One region of the Bacillus sp. C-3-6 genome, then DNA from elsewhere that is predicted to be linked to it. Evidence: riboswitches for the same ligand, from Rfam matches in the RefSeq annotation. Region 1 holds a riboswitch; each other region holds the start of a gene.
The links. A riboswitch is a leader RNA that binds a small molecule or an ion and turns the genes downstream of it on or off. The one in region 1 is predicted to bind magnesium.

Region 1 (6,299 bases):
CATTTGTCTTGCAATGTAATGTAGCCTGTATACAAACTTTTTGATTAGAATCTACATCTTCACTATACAACTCTTTTAAACTGAGCCCTTCTGTACTTACCATATGCATAAGTAAAAAACGAATATGTGCTTCATTTTCTTCTGAACAAGTAAGGGAAAGTAAGTAGTTCGTTTGTTCAGGTGATTCTTCTTTTGATTTTTTATTCATAAAAAGAGCAATTGGACGAAGAAGTATATTTGCTAGTAACACGCCGGCTGCACCTAATATAGCTGCAACGAGGAAACCGGCGCCTGTAAGAGTACCGACAGCAGCTGCACACCATAAAGTAGCTGCCGTATTTAGCCCTCTAATACTAAAACCATCGCGGATAATAACGCCACCCCCTAAAAAACCAATGCCACTAACGACTTGAGCAGCAATGCGTGAGGGGCTAGCATCATGATCAAGCATGACGGATAATAAAACAAATATACAGGCACCAAGTGATACGAGAGCATTTGTCCGCAGCCCGGCCATTCGGTGTCTCCATTGCCTTTCCATTCCGATGCAAGCACCTACAATAATTGCGATAACTAATCTGAATACAATGTCGTACCATACCATCATGGTCACCTCCATATATAAGTATCTGTTATGTCTTTTAGAATGAGCGGGGAATACCCACTCATTCTTATTTTTACAACCAGCTATGAAACTTTTTAATATAAAGCTTTTTCAGGAATTGTGTTAAAAAAGCGTAGCCTAATAGTATTCCTACTAACCAAGGGAAGTAGCTAAGTGGCAATGCTTGTAAACCAACGGCTGCACCAAGTGGTGAGAATGGAATATAAATCCCGATTGCCATAATAAGAGCGGTTAATAAAACGACTGGTGTTGATGCAGCGCTTTGAATAAATGGAATCTTCTGTGTTCGTATCATGTGAACAATTAAAGTTTGTGTTAACAATCCAACCACAAACCAACCGGACTGGAATAATGATTGCTCGCTCGGTGTATTTGCGCCAAATACATTCCACATGACTACGTATGTGATAATATCAAATATGGAACTAATTGGGCCGATACAAATAATGAAGTTTCGTAAGTTTGCAGTATCCCATTTTCGTGGTTTTTCTAGAAACTCTTTATCCATTTTGTCCCATGGAATAGAAAGTTGTGAAATATCATAAAGTAAGTTTTGAATTAAAAGATGAATGGCAAGCATCGGTAAAAAAGGAATGAAAGCACTTGCTACTAACACGCTAAACACATTACCGAAGTTAGAGCTAGCTGTCATCTTAATATATTTTAAAATATTTCCGAATGTAGTACGTCCTTCTAAAATCCCGGCTTCTAATATAGTTAAACTTTTTTCGAGTAGAATAATATCAGAAGCTTCTTTCGCAATATCAGTAGCAGTATCAACAGATATTCCGACATCAGCTTCACGTAATGCTACAGCATCGTTAATGCCATCTCCCATGTAACCTACAGTGTGTCCGTTTCCTTGTAATGCGTGTATAATGCGAGATTTTTGCATTGGATTAAGCTTCGCAAATACAGTCGTTTCTTCAGCAAGTTTTGCTAATGCTTTATCTGGTAAAGAATCAATCTCGTAACCGAGGATTGGTTCGCCGATATCTAATCCAACTTCTTTACAAACTTTTCGTGTAACAATTTCGTTATCGCCAGTTAAAATTTTTACTTGTACACCATGCTTTTGTAATGCTTGAATTGCAGCTGCTGCAGATGGTTTCGGTGGATCTAAAAAGCCGATATATCCAGCGAGAATCATATCAGTTTCGTCTTTTACTGCGTACTCTTTATCATTTATGTTTCTATCTTTTTTATAAGCCACAGCAATAACCCGCATACCTTCACTATTCAATGTCTCGCTTAGTTTTTTGACATTTGAGCGTATTTCCTCAGTGAGTGTAACGATTTTTTTATCCACTTCAGTGTAGTTGCAAATTGATAAAATTTCTTCTACGGCACCTTTACAAACCATTGTATGTTCACCTGAAATATCTTTTACGATGACTGACATACGCCGGCGGGCGAAATCGAATGGAATTTCATCTAGCTTTTGAAAAGCTGATGGGTCAAATGTATTGTTTTCCTCTGTATGCTTAATAACAGCTTTATCTATTAAGTTTTTCAATCCAGTTTGATAGAAACTATTTAAATAGGCAAATTGCAAGACGCGATTGCATTTATTTCCATTAGGATCTAAGTGACGAACAAGGATAACGTTATCTTCTGTTAAAGTTCCGGTTTTATCTGTACAAAGAATATTCATAGCACCTAAGTTTTGAATAGAATTTAGGTGCTTCACAATTACTTTTTGTTTAGACATGTTAACGGCACCTTTAGCTAAATTAGCAGTTACAATCATTGGCAACATTTCAGGTGTAAGGCCAACAGCCACGGCAATAGCGAAGAAGAAAGCTTCTTGCCAATCTCCTTTTGTGAATCCGTTAATGAGAAGGACAATAGGCGCCATAATAAGCATGAATGTAATTAAGAGCCAGCTTACTTTGTTTACACCTTTATCAAAGCTTGTTTCTACCCGCTTTCCGATTACCTTATTTGCTAAAGAGCCGAAATACGTATCAGTACTTGTTGAGATGACAACAGCTTTTGCGCTACCACTTACAATATTTGTTCCCATGAAGCAAAGGTTTTCCATATCGAGTGGATTGTAATTTTTTTTCATGTTTTTCGGTAAGATATGCTTATTTTCTGTATGGTAGCAGTTTTCGTATTTTTCTACAGGAAGTGCTTCCCCTGTTAAAGAAGATTGATTAACAAATAAATCTTTAGCGGATACAATACGCACATCGGCTGGAACGATATCACCTGCTGAAAGGGAAATAATATCGCCAGGTACAAGTTCCTCAATTGGAATTTCTGTTGTGTAATTTCGATTTAAATTCGTTACATTTTTTATTTCATGTACAAATCCATTTATTCTAAATACGCTCGCAGTTGTTCGAACCATAGCTTTTAACTTATCGGCAGCTTTTTGAGAACGAAATTCTTGGGAAAATCGAATCGTTGCACTAAGTAGGACCATTACAGATACGACAATTGTTCCTTGCATATCATCCGTGAAAAAGGAGAGTGCTCCAAGAGCTAATAAAACGAAAATAAATGGATTTTTAAATGCTAACAGAAGCTGAATGTACCACGGTGCCATTTTATTATGAGCTATTTCGTTCGGGCCATATAAAGAAAGTCTACGAGACGCTTCTTGTTTAGATAATCCATCTTGAGATGTTTCTAAAAGTTTTAACGCAGAGCTTATATCTTGTGTTGCAACCTCCACTAATAATTCGTTATTTGTTTTCATGCTATCTTGCTCATAAGCATGCTTTGTTTCTTGTCTTTGTAAATTAAACATCGGTAGTTCCTCCTCTGTCATGAAGGAGGAAACAATCTGTTACCTAACTATTTGAAATGGTGAGGAACAGTTTCTTTCCTACCTACATGATGAAATATGAATGTAAAACGTATGGGTATCTGGGCCGAATCATCAATTGCCAACTGTTCCTCACCTCCGTACAATTTAGTAGTTTCTGAATATGCTATGTTTGTTTCATAGTAAGGTGCATATAGACGTAAAAAGACCTTTACTCAAAACGAGTAAAGGTCTGAATTCGCAGTTAAAAGAGTCCACAACAAAGACTGCTAGTAGACATAAATAAAAACAGTTTTTGTGTATGACAAAATACATGCACCTCTCCCTCGTTGAGTTTTAGCACTGTATAGCATAGGTACTGAAACCAGCTACGTTAAAAAAGGCCTTCATTCCGACCTTTCCTGTTGACCCATTGGCGTCTCTCGACATTTTTGGGCAGCAGCGTTTCTCTATACAGGAGCCTCACCTAACAGAGACCATATTCAATTACATGTTGAATGTTAGCACTGTAAAATCGTAGTGTCAATATCTTTTTTATCTGTGTTTTTAAAATATTAAATGGATTTATAATAGATATATGGGATGAAATGCATGATATTAATTATAAATAATGTGGAAAATAAATATTTTTATAAAAGGGGAATTTGTAATGGTACCACAAAATTTTATTATAAATATTGAGAATCAAAAGTGGTTGTTTAATGAGCAGGAAGATTTATGTTCTCACGGGGAAATTTATTTAAATGTGGATGGAACGATTATTACACAAACAGGTATGGATGAGGAATGGGGAATAAGTGAATCAGCTTTAGCTCTGTTACGAACTTTAGATAAAGAATATATTTGTGATATTGAAAATGAAGAGGGGCTTATTTTGCACGGATGTGGCACTATGCCCATGTTAGGATGCCCAATTTTAATTCATTGGACTATAAACCATATAGGTGAAAATGTGGTTTTAAAGGATTTTGTCAAAGTTATTTCTACTGATCAAAAGGCTATATACTATGAAGGGCTTCATATAGAAGTAAATGAAAATGAATATAGAAAACAAATTGTTTCTTTTGCGCTACAAGCAAAAGAATTATTCAATAAATCAAGTGAAAAGATAATTTTAGATGAGTTTGATCAAAGTATGTATACAGACTTTTGGACGGAATATAATCATTTGCTAAATAAGTATAAATAAAAAAGCACTGTAACCAGTGCTTTTTTATTATAGATTACGAGATGGTAGGGTTTTCAAAAATAACAATCTCTGAACTGTTTGTAGTTGAAACGCGTTGGGCGTAATATGTTAAAGCTGAAGAAATATATGCTGGTAACGTATCATTTGTATGTGATGTTGTATATTCATGGATTAATTCCTTTAAAGTTGTCCATTCTAATTGTGCTGGGTGATCAGACACGAAAGAACTTACCCAGCGATCAAATGAAGATGAAAAATCAGTTTGTAAACGAAATACTTCTTTCATAATAAAACGCTCCCTTAAAATGTAGTATAATCATTTTAACACAAAACACGAACGATTGCTAAATTTTTTAAGTATAATGTTCGTGTTATATAGTTGTCTAGATGATTGGTTATGTAAATTCAATTTGCCATTTGAAATAACATTCCGTAAGATGAGAGATAGAGTATATTTAGAGCTGGAGGAAAGAAAGTGGAATTTGTATTTTTAGGAACTGGTGCAGGTGTTCCTTCAAAAGGAAGGAACGTTTCAGCAATTGCTTTACAATTGTTAGAAGAACGAGGACAAACTTGGTTATTTGATTGTGGCGAGGCCACGCAACATCAAATATTACATACATCTGTACGTCCGCGCCGCATTGAAAAAATATTTATTACGCATTTACATGGCGATCATATTTTTGGATTGCCTGGTTTATTAGGTAGCCGTTCATTTCAAGGAGGAACTACGCCTTTAACGGTGTATGGACCGAAAGGAATTAAACAATTTATTGAAGTGGCATTATCGGTAAGTACGACACATGTGAAATATCCACTTGAAGTTGTGGAGATAACAGAAGAAGGTACCGTATTTGAAGATAATGAATTTTATGTAGAAACGAAAAGATTGTCACACGGTATAGAATGTTTTGGATATCGTATTGTAGAGAAAGATATACAAGGTGCTCTTTTAGTTGATAAGTTGCTTGAGATGGGTGTGAAACCAGGTCCAATCTTTAAACGTTTAAAGGATGGAGAAGTAGTTGAATTAGAGGATGGCACGATATTAAATGGAAATGAGTTTATCGGCCCACCTCAAAAAGGAAGAATTATTACTATCTTAGGTGATACGCGATATTGCGAAGCGAGTAGGGAGCTTGCGCAAGATGCAGATGTACTTGTCCATGAAGCGACTTTCGCAGCAGAAGATGAGCAACAAGCGCATGATTATTTTCATTCCACATCTAAGCAAGCTGCGAGCATTGCACTTCAGGCAAATGCGAAGCGATTAATCTTAACTCACATTAGTTCTCGCTATCAAGGAGATACATATAAGGAATTATTGAAAGAGGCAAGAGAGTTGTTTTCTAATACAGAAATAGCGACAGATTTGAAATCATTCCCAGTAGAAAAATAATAATTTTGTAAAAAATGGTAACGATGGGTTGCCATTTTTTTATGTCTAAAAAAATTTAAAAATAAAACTGTTATTATTTTATACTTATACTTGGATGATACAGAAAATTAGAATGGTTTGAATATATACGATAAAAATACGAAATAATGATTATTTAGAAAAACTGTTATATAAGTCAGATGACATACAAGTGATACAAATAGCAGGAATGGACTTTTATTCAGAACTTTTAAAATTCAACAAAAGTAAGCGTTTTATAAAAAACAAGCTATAATGAGGGCAGATTATAATTTATGATAAGTCACATGCT
Region 2 (6,299 bases), 2.4 Mb from region 1:
CACTTTATTTGGCTGCGCACAAGATCTTCCCCCAAAACCGAATGATAATAGTTGTTCTGATTGGGATTGGGATGATGAACTTGGGGTATGGCAGTGTGATGATAGTAGTTCAGGTTATCGTGGGCATTATTTCTATGGTGGGCGATACTATCAAAATAAGTCCACCTTTAAAAATTCATCGGCGTTTAAATCGTATCAATCGTCTGCTGAATTTAAAGGTGGAATTGGAAGCGGTTCAAAGGGAGGATTTGGGGGCTAAAATATGTCGCAATACATAAGAAATCGAAAAGAATTTTATTTAAAATATCCGAATTTTTGGTCGGATTTATATGAATGTGAGTATAGTTTGTTTCATGTTTTTTCTATAACAAATCAGACTTTGGACCAATTACACTTAGCGACTGAACGAATGGGGAAAATATTTTTTAAGACTGCTAGACTGCTGCGTAATTTAAGTGACGAACAGCTTCTAGATCTTGGCTTTCCATCCGCGAGTTTATCATTCATTAGAATGAAAGGGCTTTATCCTGAATCTGTAATTTCGCGATTTGATTTTGCTGTAACAGAGGATAATAAAATCAAAATGCTTGAGTTTAATAGTGATACACCAACTTTTATTGTGGAATGTTTTCGAATGAATGGGAAAGTATGTGAAAATCTAGGCTATGATGATCCAAACTCGGATCAAGAACGATTGCTATCTTCTGGTGTAACGAAAGCAGTAATGGAAGCGACAAAGGGATTAGATAATCCAAATGTTGTTTTTACAGCACATCATGAACATATCGAGGATTGGAATACCACTATGTATTTAAGTCAGCTATGCCATGTTGAAAATAAAGTAGTGCCAATGTCAGAACTTAGAATTACAAAGGATGCTCTAGTCGATAAAGATGGGGCGAAGATTGATGTTTTATATCGCCAAACATATCCGATAGAAGATTTAATTGAGGATCAAGATCCTGAAACAGGAGATTTGGTAGGTGTGGAACTGTTACAACTTGTAAAAGCCGGAAAGCTTTTTATAATAAATCCTTTGTCAGCATTTTTACTTCAGCCAAAATCAATTCAGTGCCTTATTTGGGGGTTAGCAGAAGAAGAGGTCTTTTATACAAATGAGGAACAACAGTGGATTAAAGAATATATGTTACCTACATATTTAGAACCAGATTTATTTTTAGGAAAAGGTTCTTTCGTTCAAAAACCTTCATTTGGGAGAGAAGGAGATACAATTACGATTCGCGATAAAGACGAAAATATTATGCTTCAAAATGCATACGAAACGTATAAAGCGTCACTGCCGATATTTCAAAAGTATACCGAACTGCCAGTCGTATCCTTGGAAACAGAAAAAGGGATCGAGAAACTGTCATATGTGTTTGGTTCGTTTTTAATTGCTGGAAAAGCGAGTAGTATCGGTATTCGTGCGGGAGAAAAGATTACAGGAAATGAATCGTACTATTTACCGGTAGGTATAAAAAGGAGGGGGAAAAATGATTAATTTTTTATTATATTTAGCAGTAACACTCGGCCTTTTATGTATAGGTCTGTTCTTGATGGAAGTGACAACGAAAGTAAAGGAATTTAAGTTAATGGCTCAAGGAAATAAGGCGGTAAGCTATGTGCTTGGAGGACGATTACTTGGGTTAGCTGTTGTTTTATATTCGACAGCAGCTAATTCAATTTCACTTCTTGATATGATTTCGTGGGGAGCAGTTGGGATTTTGGCTCAAATTATCGTCTTTTATTTAGCTGAGTGGCTTACACCACGCTTTAATATAAACAAAAGTCTCGAAGAAGATAATCAAGCAGTCGGTCTTTTTCTTATGTTTTTATCGCTTTCGATTGGGATTGTAATCGCTGGTTGTATAACTTATTAAAAACTTTACGTTTAAACGTAAAGTTTTTAATTTTATCCCGCTATTTGCCGGGCAGCCCGATTGGTGAGGGCTAATAATCAGTGGGGGATGAACAAAACCCCCACTGATTAAAGTTTCACTTTATATACGTTAGTTTGCCATACCTTTTGAAAAAATTGTAGGCTACGGTTGACATCTATTTTAAATAAGAGTAACATTTTCAATGTAATGAAAATAAGTCTCTGTTAGGTGAGGCTCCTGTATAGAGAAATGCTACTGCCCAAAAATGTCGAGAGACGCCAATGGGTCAACAGGAATGATCGAATTAAGGTTTTTCTTAACGTAGCTGGTAATGTACCTATGCTATACAGTGCTAAAACTCGGCGAGGGAGAGGTCCGTAGATTTCTAATTATATTAGAAATCGTTTATTTGTGTATGTAATGGCCACTACTCTCTTAAGGGTAGGGGTCTTTTTTGTTACCAAGCTATGAGTAATTTCATAGTATAAACTATAAAATTAAACGAGGAGGTGAGGAGCATGTCAAATTCTGACTCGGTTCCGTTACCCATATACTTCAAATCAAAAATATATGATGTAGGCAGGAAACGATTTGTTCCTCCCTCTATATTTATCACAATGTAGCGTTTATAAAGCGCTAGACACTTTCACAGTAAAGTGGATAAATTGAGAAACAAAGCGTTTCTTCCTATGTTGTAAAGGAGGAGACGATAATATGTTATATGCAAACAAAACTGTGGGTAACACGTCATATAAACTAAATAAAAAATCAATAAAAGAACAAACAATGCTCCAAAAAAATAAAGATTTATTAATTGAAATTGCAACAAGAGATGTAAAATCTGTATTTGCATATTTTAAAACAACAAGAGACGGACTATCAATGAAAGAGGCGCAAAAACGTATTCAAGTATATGGCCGAAATGAACTAACTTCAAAAAGAGCAATTCTTGCAGAAGTAATGATGAAGCTTGGTGGCATGATTCCAGGTTTTTCAAAACAACGTGTGTGTGATGAATTACAACGTGAAACGATTACTGTATCTAGAGTAGAATGTTCTAGTAGTACAGGGCTAAATAGTGAACTGAAAATGATGGAGATACCAGTGCAAGAACTTGTACCTGGAGATATGATTTTTCTTTCGGCTGGAGATGCTGTGCCAGCTGATGTACGTATTATTTATGCAGATGATTTATTAGTGAATGAGTCTGTGTTAACGGGAAACGAAGCGAGTATAGAGAAGTTTGAAAGCTGCTATCACCTTGAACGTAAACGATTTATTCCATTAAAACGGATGAAAGATTATAATCCACTTGAGCTTGAAAATGTATGTTTTAAAGGTTCACATATCGTTAGTGGAAGTGCAAAGGCTGTCGTTGTTTCTACTGGAAAAAATACGTATTCAGGCATATTGCATACTTGTTGTAGTAGAACGTCTTAATGTGTTAATGGTGCTAAATATACAAAAACAATGTATAATAGACAAAGTTGAGCAAAAACGTAGAATGGTAATCTATTTATATAACCTTACGTGATAACGTGAGGTTATTATTTTTTTAATAGGAGAGGAATTATGAAAAAAGTATTATTAGTTGATGGTATGGCACTATTATTTCGTGCTTTTTACGCAACAAGTGTCTACGGACAATTTATGAAACGACAAGATGGAACCCCTACGAATGGGATTCATGGTTATATGAAACACTTGTTAACAGCTACGCAAGCGATTGAACCAACACATATCGTTACATGCTGGGATATGGGAAGTACGACATTTAGAACAGAATCGTTCTCGAATTATAAAGCAAATCGTGCAGCGCCACCAGAAGAATTAATTCCTCAATTTGATTTAGTACAAGAAATGACTGCGAAATTATCCATTCCAGTTATCGGTATGAAAGGCTACGAAGCGGACGATTGTATCGGTACGCTTGCAAAACAATACTGCAATGAAGCTGAAGTTTATATTTTAACTGGTGATACAGATTTACTTCAACTTGTTGATAAGAACGTTACGGTTATGCTTCTGCGTAAAGGAATTGGAAATTACGAATATTACACACCGGAGAAAATCATGGAAGAAAAAGGTGTAGAGCCGTGGCAAATCGTCCATGCAAAAGCTTTCATGGGAGATACAAGTGATAATTATCCAGGTGTAAAAGGTATCGGTGAAAAAACAGCGTATAAGCTTATTCAAGAGCACGGAACAGTATCCGCTGTACTAGAAAATGTAGAATCATTAACAAAAGCGCAGCGTACGAAGATTGAAAGTGATTTAGAGAACTTAAATATTTCGTTGCAATTAGCACAAATTCACTGTGAAGTTCCAATTTCATGTTTACTAGAAGAGGGATTACACACAATGGATGAAGAAAAACTTAGATTTGTTTGTGAAGAAATGAATTGGGGAAGACCTGAAATATTAATAAATATGCTATAAATAGTTTGGAAAGAGGGATGTTGCATAAGTCGAAATTTGACTTGGTGACACCTTCTTTTTGTTTTTGTAAACAGTATTATAGTAAATAAAATTATGTCGAACTCAATTTTAAATATATAAATGTTTCGACAAGATATAATGATAAAAGTTGATGGGAATAGTAATTTTTATAATGAAGTGAATTAATTTCAACATAGTTTTAGAGAGTCTTTTTTTCATGTTCACAAAGTTGTCAGAAAATAAATGGAATTTTCATATGAAGTTCAAATAGAATTCACAACAATCAATTATTATAAGGACACACAGATAATTCTTTATCTTTTATATAAACCATCCCCCAAGGAGGACAATGAAAATGAGAAAAAAAGTGAGAAAATCTTTTAAACAATTATTAATTGAAAATAAACAATCACTATTAAATAATAAAGAAAATATGAAAGAAATTGAAGAGAGAATTGAGAAACGACATGTAGCATATAGTGGTGCTAGTAATTAAATAAAATAAAAAAGATAGCCTATGTAGGCTATCTTTTTTATTTTATATTGAAAAAACGCTATTCATCTCTTTAATTTTGTAAATATGCAAGAAATTTTTATAGTGTTTTTCTATCAATATTACTCATTTTTCGAGGTTGAAATTGGTATATACCAATTTTTGAGATTCGCTATTCATAATATTACAAAAAATGTTACAATACACTCAAATTTATACTATAAAATCATTTTAATATGAAAAATTGGAATGAAAAGAAAGGAGAGGAATATGAATAAAGATGTCGCTTTGAAATGATTATTATCATTTCATTAGGAGTTGATGTAAAAAGATGAAGAGATACGAGGAATTGGATTCTATAAGAGGGATTTCTTCATTAATAGTAATGATCGGTCATCATTTAATGATTTTTTCAGCATTTCAAAATTACAGCTATGAAGATAATAAACCATTTGTTGTGTATCTATTAAAAGAAACGCCTGCTCGTCTTATTTTTAGTAGTGGTAACGAATCTGTTATTATCTTTTTTGTTTTGAGCGGATTTGTTTTGTATGAATCTATTCAAAAAACCTATAGTAGCTATGGGTCATACCTTTTAAAACGTATATGCAGAATATATATTCCTTATATTGTGGCAATAATTATAGCTATTATATGCCAGGCTACAATTAGTGAATATGGTATTTCTTATTTAAGTGAATGGTTTAATCGCTCATGGACGATTGAAAGTTCTCCAAGCTTAATAGCGCAACATATTTTATTGGTTGGGAAATATAATACAGATGCATATAACGGTGTGATTTGGTCACTTGTCCATGAAATGCGAATATCAATAATTTTTCCGTTAATTTTGATGATTTGTTTACGAAAAACGTTAAGGTGTTCATTACTATTATTGTTTAGTTTTAGTATATGTTCTGTCGTAATATTATTTTTGTTTCGCTCGGGCTTAACATTAACAAGCTATGCATTAACGTTGCATTATACGGTGCTGTTTTTATTGGGGGCACTAGTTGCGAAGTATAAAAATAATTTAATAGTTTTTTATAGTAATTGTACTAAAAACACGAAAATTGCATGGTTTTTATTTGCGATTTTACTTTTTATGTATGAAGGACTTATTGGAGAAATTAAAGTACTCAATAATTTTATATTTCGAGACTACGTAGTGGCGATAAGTGCAAGTCTATTTGTCATATTAAGTTTGTCAATATCAACTTTGTCATCCTTGCTACGCAATAAATACTTGTTATATTTGGGGAAGATTTCTTACAGTCTTTATTTATACCATATTATATCGTTGTTTTCCCTTATATACATGTTCCATGAAATATTACCGTTGCCTATTATTTTAATTTTTTCACTTATATTTTCGTTTATACTTGCAATACTTTCGTATATATATGTAGAAAAATTTGCATTCAGAGTCGGAAAGTATGTAACAAAACAAGTGGATAGAAAGAAGAGAGGGGTATCTGTAAAGAGTG
Region 3 (6,299 bases), on a different replicon from region 1:
GGCGTATGGTAAGACTTCAGTTGTACTTACTTACAGTGGAGCTTCAGAAAAAATACGGATTTAAAAAGTTAAGGGAATTTAAATATACAAAGCCTAAATTCTCGGTGTTATAAATAAGAATTTAGGCTTTAATTATTTCTTTAAAGCGCTCTTTAATGGAATAACTAAATGCTAATTTGATTTGCTGATGAACTACAATTACATATGCTTCCTTGTACTTTAGAATACCTAGCTAAATAAAAAGGGAAGATAAACTAAAAACTGTTCGCTTGCTTCATAAGTTAAATATTTCTAGGAGAAAATCAGTATAGAATATATAATCGAAGGTTGTTAAACCGGTTTATTTAATAAGACAATATGAGTATATTAGCTATATATCCTGAGGGAGAAATCTTATTTTATTGAAAATTGAGATATTAAGCAATATTCCTATTGCTATTAAATTCACCATTAAAGAACTTCCACCAAAACTTACAAATGGAAATGGAGTACCTGTAAGAGGAAATAGTCCCGTAATACCACCTAAATTTACAACTGATTGCATACCAATCATACATCCTATACCAATTGCTATAAAACTGCCGAATGGATCTACACATAATTGTGCAATTTTTAAGGAGCGAAGTACTATAGTCAAAACTCCAACCAATAGAATAAATACACCAATAAATCCCAGTTCTTCAGAAACTATTGCCATTATAAAATCAGTGTGTGGTTCTGGAAGATAACCTGTTTTTTGTATGCTATTTCCAAATCCACGACCAATGATTCCTCCAGAGCCCATGGCAATAAAAGAGTTTACAAGCTGGTATCCATTTCCTTGCGCATCAAGAAAGGGATTGAAAATCGTAGTAATACGTGTCTTTTGAACTTCTGATAAACTATATTGAATCAAATAATATAAAATAGGTAACCATAAAATAGAACCGATGGTAGTTCTTTTGATTAGTAGATTTATATTTATTCCTGAACAAAGAAATATGCTAAAACCTATACCTAATATTAAAAGTGCAGATCCTAAATTTGGTTGTTTAAAGATAAGAAAAAAAATTGTAGCTAAAAAAAATAAAAGTTTTCCGATACCACTCCAGTTATTTTTAGCTTGTTCTTGTCGCAATGCAAAAAAACGGGCTGTTACAAGGATTGTTCCTAATTTAAGAAATTCAGCTGGCTGTATTCCAAAGATCCATGATTGAGCATTATTCACCACTTTTCCTTTCCATAAAACCATAATTAATAAAAAAGTCCCCCCAACCATAATACAGATTGAGACTATTCGTTTTTTCCATATTTCATATGGGAGTAAAGCACAAACTATTAACCCTATTGTTCCTAAAAGTAGCTTTGTTAATTGAGAATCAACAAAATGTCTACTGTTATAACCGTAATGTTGGACAGCGACAATGGAGCTCGCGCTATACATCATGATAATACCTAAAGTACAAGTTATGAATAGAGGAAGGAGCAATAGATAATCGAGTTTTAATATTTTTTTCATTTTAATATCCTCCTGATTTAAAAAAAACATAATATTCCATTTGCTTATGAATAGAATCTTGTTCTCGTCAATTATTAAATATGACTTTTGTTTGGGAAGATTCTATCGCTTACTCCCTGTTTTTTCACGCAAAAATACCCCTAGTATGTAACTAGAGGGATTCAAAATGGCATGACTAAATAAGGCTTTTCTCCCCCTAGTAGAGCTTTGGCACTATACAACGTAAAGTAATGAAAATTCATTACTTAGCTATCTTAAGAAGAGCCTTAATCCGACAATTCCTGTTCTACCCATTGGCGTCTTTCGACATTTTTGGGCAATAGCCTGTGTTTGCATAGGAGCCTCACCTAACAGGTTAAGCAATATAAATTTTATGTGTTTGTTTCGTGTAGCAAGCATAAATATATTTTTTTTGCCTGTCAAGCAACCGTATTGCTAATTTTATTTATTTTATTGCTTTATAGTCCTTTGAGAAATGATAAGAGAAAATGTATGTAATCATTCCGTATAAGTACATATTTTTGACTTGTAGTGTATCGTGTGATTAAGTAGTTTAACCACATAAATTTGATAAACAGTAAAGAAGATTTTAATTATAAAAGAAGATTTTTTTAGACTGTTCTTTTGATATAAAGAATGACTAATTATTTATCTTTTGTTATACAATTGGAATTTGATTAAAAACAATAAGTTTCATATGTTTTATAACGCTTCTTCGAATTAAATCTATTTGAATTCTATGTTTTTAAGGGGAATTTTAAATTTATAATAAAATATAATTTAATTTTCTATAAAAGATTTTTTTATGAATGGAATTGAAAGTCAGTTGACAAATATTAAATTCTGGTTTAAATTTTGAAGTAATTCAATAAACTTTGTTAGGTGAGGCTCCTGTATAGAGAAACGCTGCTGCCCAAAAATGTCGAGAGACGCCAATGGGTCAACAGGAACGGTCGGATTAAGGCCCTTCTTAATGTAGCTGGTTATAAAAACCTATGCTATACAGTGCTAAAACTCAACGAGGGAGTGGTATACGATTTGATAGAAAGGCACCTCTGTGATTTTGGCAGGGCGGTCTTAATAATCATTTATTTGTATTGTGAAAAAACCTTTACTCCTTTTTGAGTAAAGGTTTTTCTGTTTAATTTTATTTATTTTTATCTTGTCTATATTCAAAAAGGAGGTAATTCTAACTAATGAATTGATTGCAATGTAACTATTATTGCTTTAATAAAAAATTTAAGACAGATAAAATAAAACAAAACCACTCATGAAACTCTAGAGTCTCCCTTAGCAATATGAGGAGGAGTTAACATGAAGAAATTATTAAAAGAATTACTTGTAACCAAAAATAATTTGGATGCAGAGAAAGTTTTACGTCTTCCGTCGTATGATGTTGCACAAGAAGTAAAAAGATTTTCAATTGAAGATCAAATCATATTGCTAAATACGATTCCCGTATTAAAAAGCTCTAAAATTCTTCAATATATGAGTGCAGAAGAAAAATATAATATCTTAATTCACTTATCTGAAAACAAAGCTAAAAAGTTACTAAATTTACAACCGATTGATGAATTAGTAGATTTACTTCTAGCGGTTCATCCTGAAAAACAAGCTAAATTAATGGCGTATCTAGACAAAATTACAAAACATAACGTAAAAAAATTGATGAATTTCAAACCTGAAACGGCAGGAAGTCTTGTCACAAGTGATTTTGTTGCAGTTAGAGGAAATTGGTCAGTAAAAATGACATTGAAGTACATTAGGGAACATTCTGAAAATGTAGAATCAATATCTTATAGTTATGTTCTTGATAGTCATGGTTATCTTGAGGGAATCGTTTCCATACATGAGTTATTACTAGCAGCAGATGAAGAGATATTATCTACTATTATGATTCAAGAGGTAATTTCAGTACAAGCTGAAGTTGACCAGCAAGAAGTTGTAAAAAAGCTCCTGAATTATAATTTAGCAGCAATACCTGTGACAACAGCAAATAATAAAATGATTGGTATTATAACATTTGATGACGTAATGAATGTTATGGAAGCAGAAGCTACAGAAGATATTCAAAAGTTAGGCGGAAGTGAACCATTGAATCAATCTTACTTTGAAGCTAGCATTTGGAGCATTTTCTTAAAACGTCTACCATGGTTATTACTTCTTTTTGTTGCTGAGGCATATACAGGTACAGTATTAAAGTATTTTGAAGACGAAATTGAAACTGTAGTTGCCCTTGCTTTCTTTGTTCCGTTATTAGTAGGTACTGGTGGGAATACAGGAACACAGGTTGTAGCAACAATTACTCGTGCAATTGGTATTGGAGAGGTGAAATTTAAAGACATTTTCCGTGTAATGAAAAAGGAATTTGCAATTGGTATGCTTCTTGGACTTGCACTTGCGGTAGCTGGGCTCACTCGCGCTTATATGTTAGGAGTTGGAACAGAAGTTGCACAAGTTGTAGCAATCACTTTATTATTTATTGTTATTTGGGCCTCTCTTGTAGCAGCTGTTTTACCTTTGATTCTAAGAAAATTAAAACTAGATCCTGCAGTTGTTTCAGGTCCATTTATTACAACATTTGTTGACGGAACAGGATTAGTAATTTATTTCATGGTTGCAAAAACGTTATTAAATTTATAAATATACAATGAAAAAACGAAATTTGGAATAAGTATTTTGCCTTAATTGCTAAAATATAATGGGGAATTCAGGCATGAGGAAATCAAACACTTATGTCTTGAGATAAATAATATTTTAATGGATTTATTGAATGTAATGAATGCTGGAGGATAAAACTATGAAACATCTAAGAAAAATCTTCAAACGAATTTTGCTACTGTTGTCTATTTTCATGCTTATTGGCATAGGAATATTATTTGGTACTAGCTATGGCCGAGAGCTTCGTATAACAATGGCTGGGAGTATACTAACTTCTCAGCATCCACAATATGCGAAATATACATTCCTATCCCAAAAGGAACTAGATAAACTGCAAGATAGAATTAACCATCCGAAATGGTCAAACAGTGATGAGCATATTTATAAAAAAATAGCAGGAAAAAGATTAGAAGAATTTAAAAATCAACCATTAGAAATTGATGTAGAAACAATTAAAAGTAACAAAGATAGTCGCTTTCTTTTTGAAGGGAAATTAGTTACTATTAGCAATCCCTTCAATGTTAAACTTGTTAGCCATCAAGGAACACAGGGCGCTAACAGAGGAGAAAAAATTAGCGTAATGGCAAAGCGTAATCATGCACTTGTTGCTGTGAATGCAAGTGGATTTGCTGATGAAACAGGAAGAGGTGGAGGAAATGTTGCAACTGGAATAGTAATAGAAAATGGGGAAGCTATTGATACGAATATGGATAGAAATACCCCTACAATTATTACGGGTTTAACAAAGTTTGGGCAAATGATAACAGGAAATTATTCTACCCAACAACTTTTGGATAAACAAGTCGTTTCAGCGGCAGGATTTATGCCACAGTTAATTGTAAATGGAGAAAAAATGATTACAGAAGGAGACGGTGGCTGGGGCTCTGCACCGCGAAGTATTATGGCACAAAAAGAAGATGGTACAATTATGTTTCTAGTTATTGACGGTAGACAGACGCATAGTATAGGGGCTACGTTAAAAGAGTGTCAAGATATTCTATATGAAAAAGGAGCAATAAATGCAATGGCAATGGATGGAGGATCCTCTGCTACTCTATATTTAGGAGGAAGGGTTATAAATTCACCTTCTACATTGTCTCATGAAGATCGCTATTTACCGAATGCTTGGGTGGTAACAGCAAATTCGAAGCAAAAAATAAAGATGACAATAGATGGAGAAAAAGTAAATCCCAAAACATTAGATAATATTGGTACAAATATTTAAACCCATGTATGAGCTACTTATATAAATAAAGATTTTAAAACCGCAAAATGTATTAATGAATAAAATCCGTAAAATGAAATCAGTACACATAAAGGAGAAATTGTATAATTGCATAAAGTTTATGAAAAAATGGAAGTATAATTTGGTATTGTGTAATAAAGATAAGGCCCACCTACGGAAATAGGTGGGTTTTTTGTTGGGTATTTTTATCTCATTGCACAAAAGGGAACTTCTATTAAAACTATAGCATATTTTTATAGCTCTTATATTGAGAAATAAAGAAAAAACACCCATATAAGAGTGTCTTTTCCCATAGTTTTTAGCAGAAGCAAGAAGCTCCAACAATAATTAATAAAATAAATAATACAACTAATAAAGCAAATCCTCCTGCAAAGCCACAGCCGCCACCGCAGCTACCACCAAAGCCCATAATAATTCCTCCTTTAAATAGTAGGAGAAAAATAAGGAGTCACTCATGTATTTTAATGGATTCAAATTACTTTATTTTTTTAAGGATTAAATGAGCAGGTCCTTTTAAAAATAAGGGAAAGATGATTTAGGGCGCTTCACCTGAATATAAATAAATTGCACATTTTCTTAAAAACAAACTATTGAATTATATAAATAATTAGATTAAATAATATAATGTATTAATCTTAGCAGAAGGGAGGAATAACCATGCAATTAGTTTGTTTTAAAGTAGTAAGTGGACAGTACTTCTTAGTTGTAGAGGGTATCGAGATCCCTGTCCCAATTCCAGCGTTTGCTGCAGCTCTATTAATTGGTTTAGGAGTAATCCCGCTTTGTTCTTAATATAAAGAACTCCAAACAGCCCTACCTTTCAATTGATAAGCCCTCAAGTGTAAGAATGCTTGAGGGTTTTTATAATAAAGAAAAGACACCCAAAGGTGCCTT

Region 2: another riboswitch for magnesium. It lies ahead of ACW0JX_RS08045 (P-type ATPase); the one in region 1 lies ahead of mgtA (magnesium-translocating P-type ATPase).
Region 3: another riboswitch for magnesium. It lies ahead of ACW0JX_RS26990 (FtsW/RodA/SpoVE family cell cycle protein); the one in region 1 lies ahead of mgtA (magnesium-translocating P-type ATPase).

What each region holds. Positions count from the first base shown of each region.
Region 1 covers NZ_CM137247.1:3,942,238-3,948,536, reverse strand. The annotation lists gene ACW0JX_RS20160 (MgtC/SapB family protein) at 1-604, opposite strand, end outside; gene mgtA (magnesium-translocating P-type ATPase) at 678-3,383, opposite strand; M-box (ykoK) riboswitch at 3,715-3,882, opposite strand; gene ACW0JX_RS20150 (hypothetical protein) at 4,051-4,590, shown strand; gene ACW0JX_RS20145 (DUF3932 family protein) at 4,625-4,876, opposite strand; gene rnz (ribonuclease Z) at 5,066-5,989, shown strand.
Region 2 covers NZ_CM137247.1:1,542,264-1,548,562, forward strand. The annotation lists gene ACW0JX_RS08030 (hypothetical protein) at 1-259, shown strand, start outside; gene ACW0JX_RS08035 (glutathionylspermidine synthase family protein) at 263-1,501, shown strand; gene ACW0JX_RS08040 (DUF350 domain-containing protein) at 1,494-1,880, shown strand; M-box (ykoK) riboswitch at 2,094-2,259, shown strand; gene ACW0JX_RS08045 (P-type ATPase) at 2,595-3,320, shown strand; gene ACW0JX_RS08050 (5'-3' exonuclease) at 3,453-4,319, shown strand; gene ACW0JX_RS08055 (FbpB family small basic protein) at 4,675-4,815, shown strand; gene ACW0JX_RS08060 (acyltransferase family protein) at 5,144-6,299, shown strand, end outside.
Region 3 covers NZ_JBSSBE010000002.1:30,438-36,736, reverse strand. The annotation lists gene ACW0JX_RS26990 (FtsW/RodA/SpoVE family cell cycle protein) at 371-1,498, opposite strand; M-box (ykoK) riboswitch at 1,684-1,860, opposite strand; M-box (ykoK) riboswitch at 2,366-2,531, shown strand; gene mgtE (magnesium transporter) at 2,813-4,141, shown strand; gene ACW0JX_RS26980 (phosphodiester glycosidase family protein) at 4,299-5,384, shown strand; gene ACW0JX_RS26975 (YjcZ family sporulation protein) at 5,704-5,814, opposite strand; gene ACW0JX_RS26970 (hypothetical protein) at 6,063-6,197, shown strand.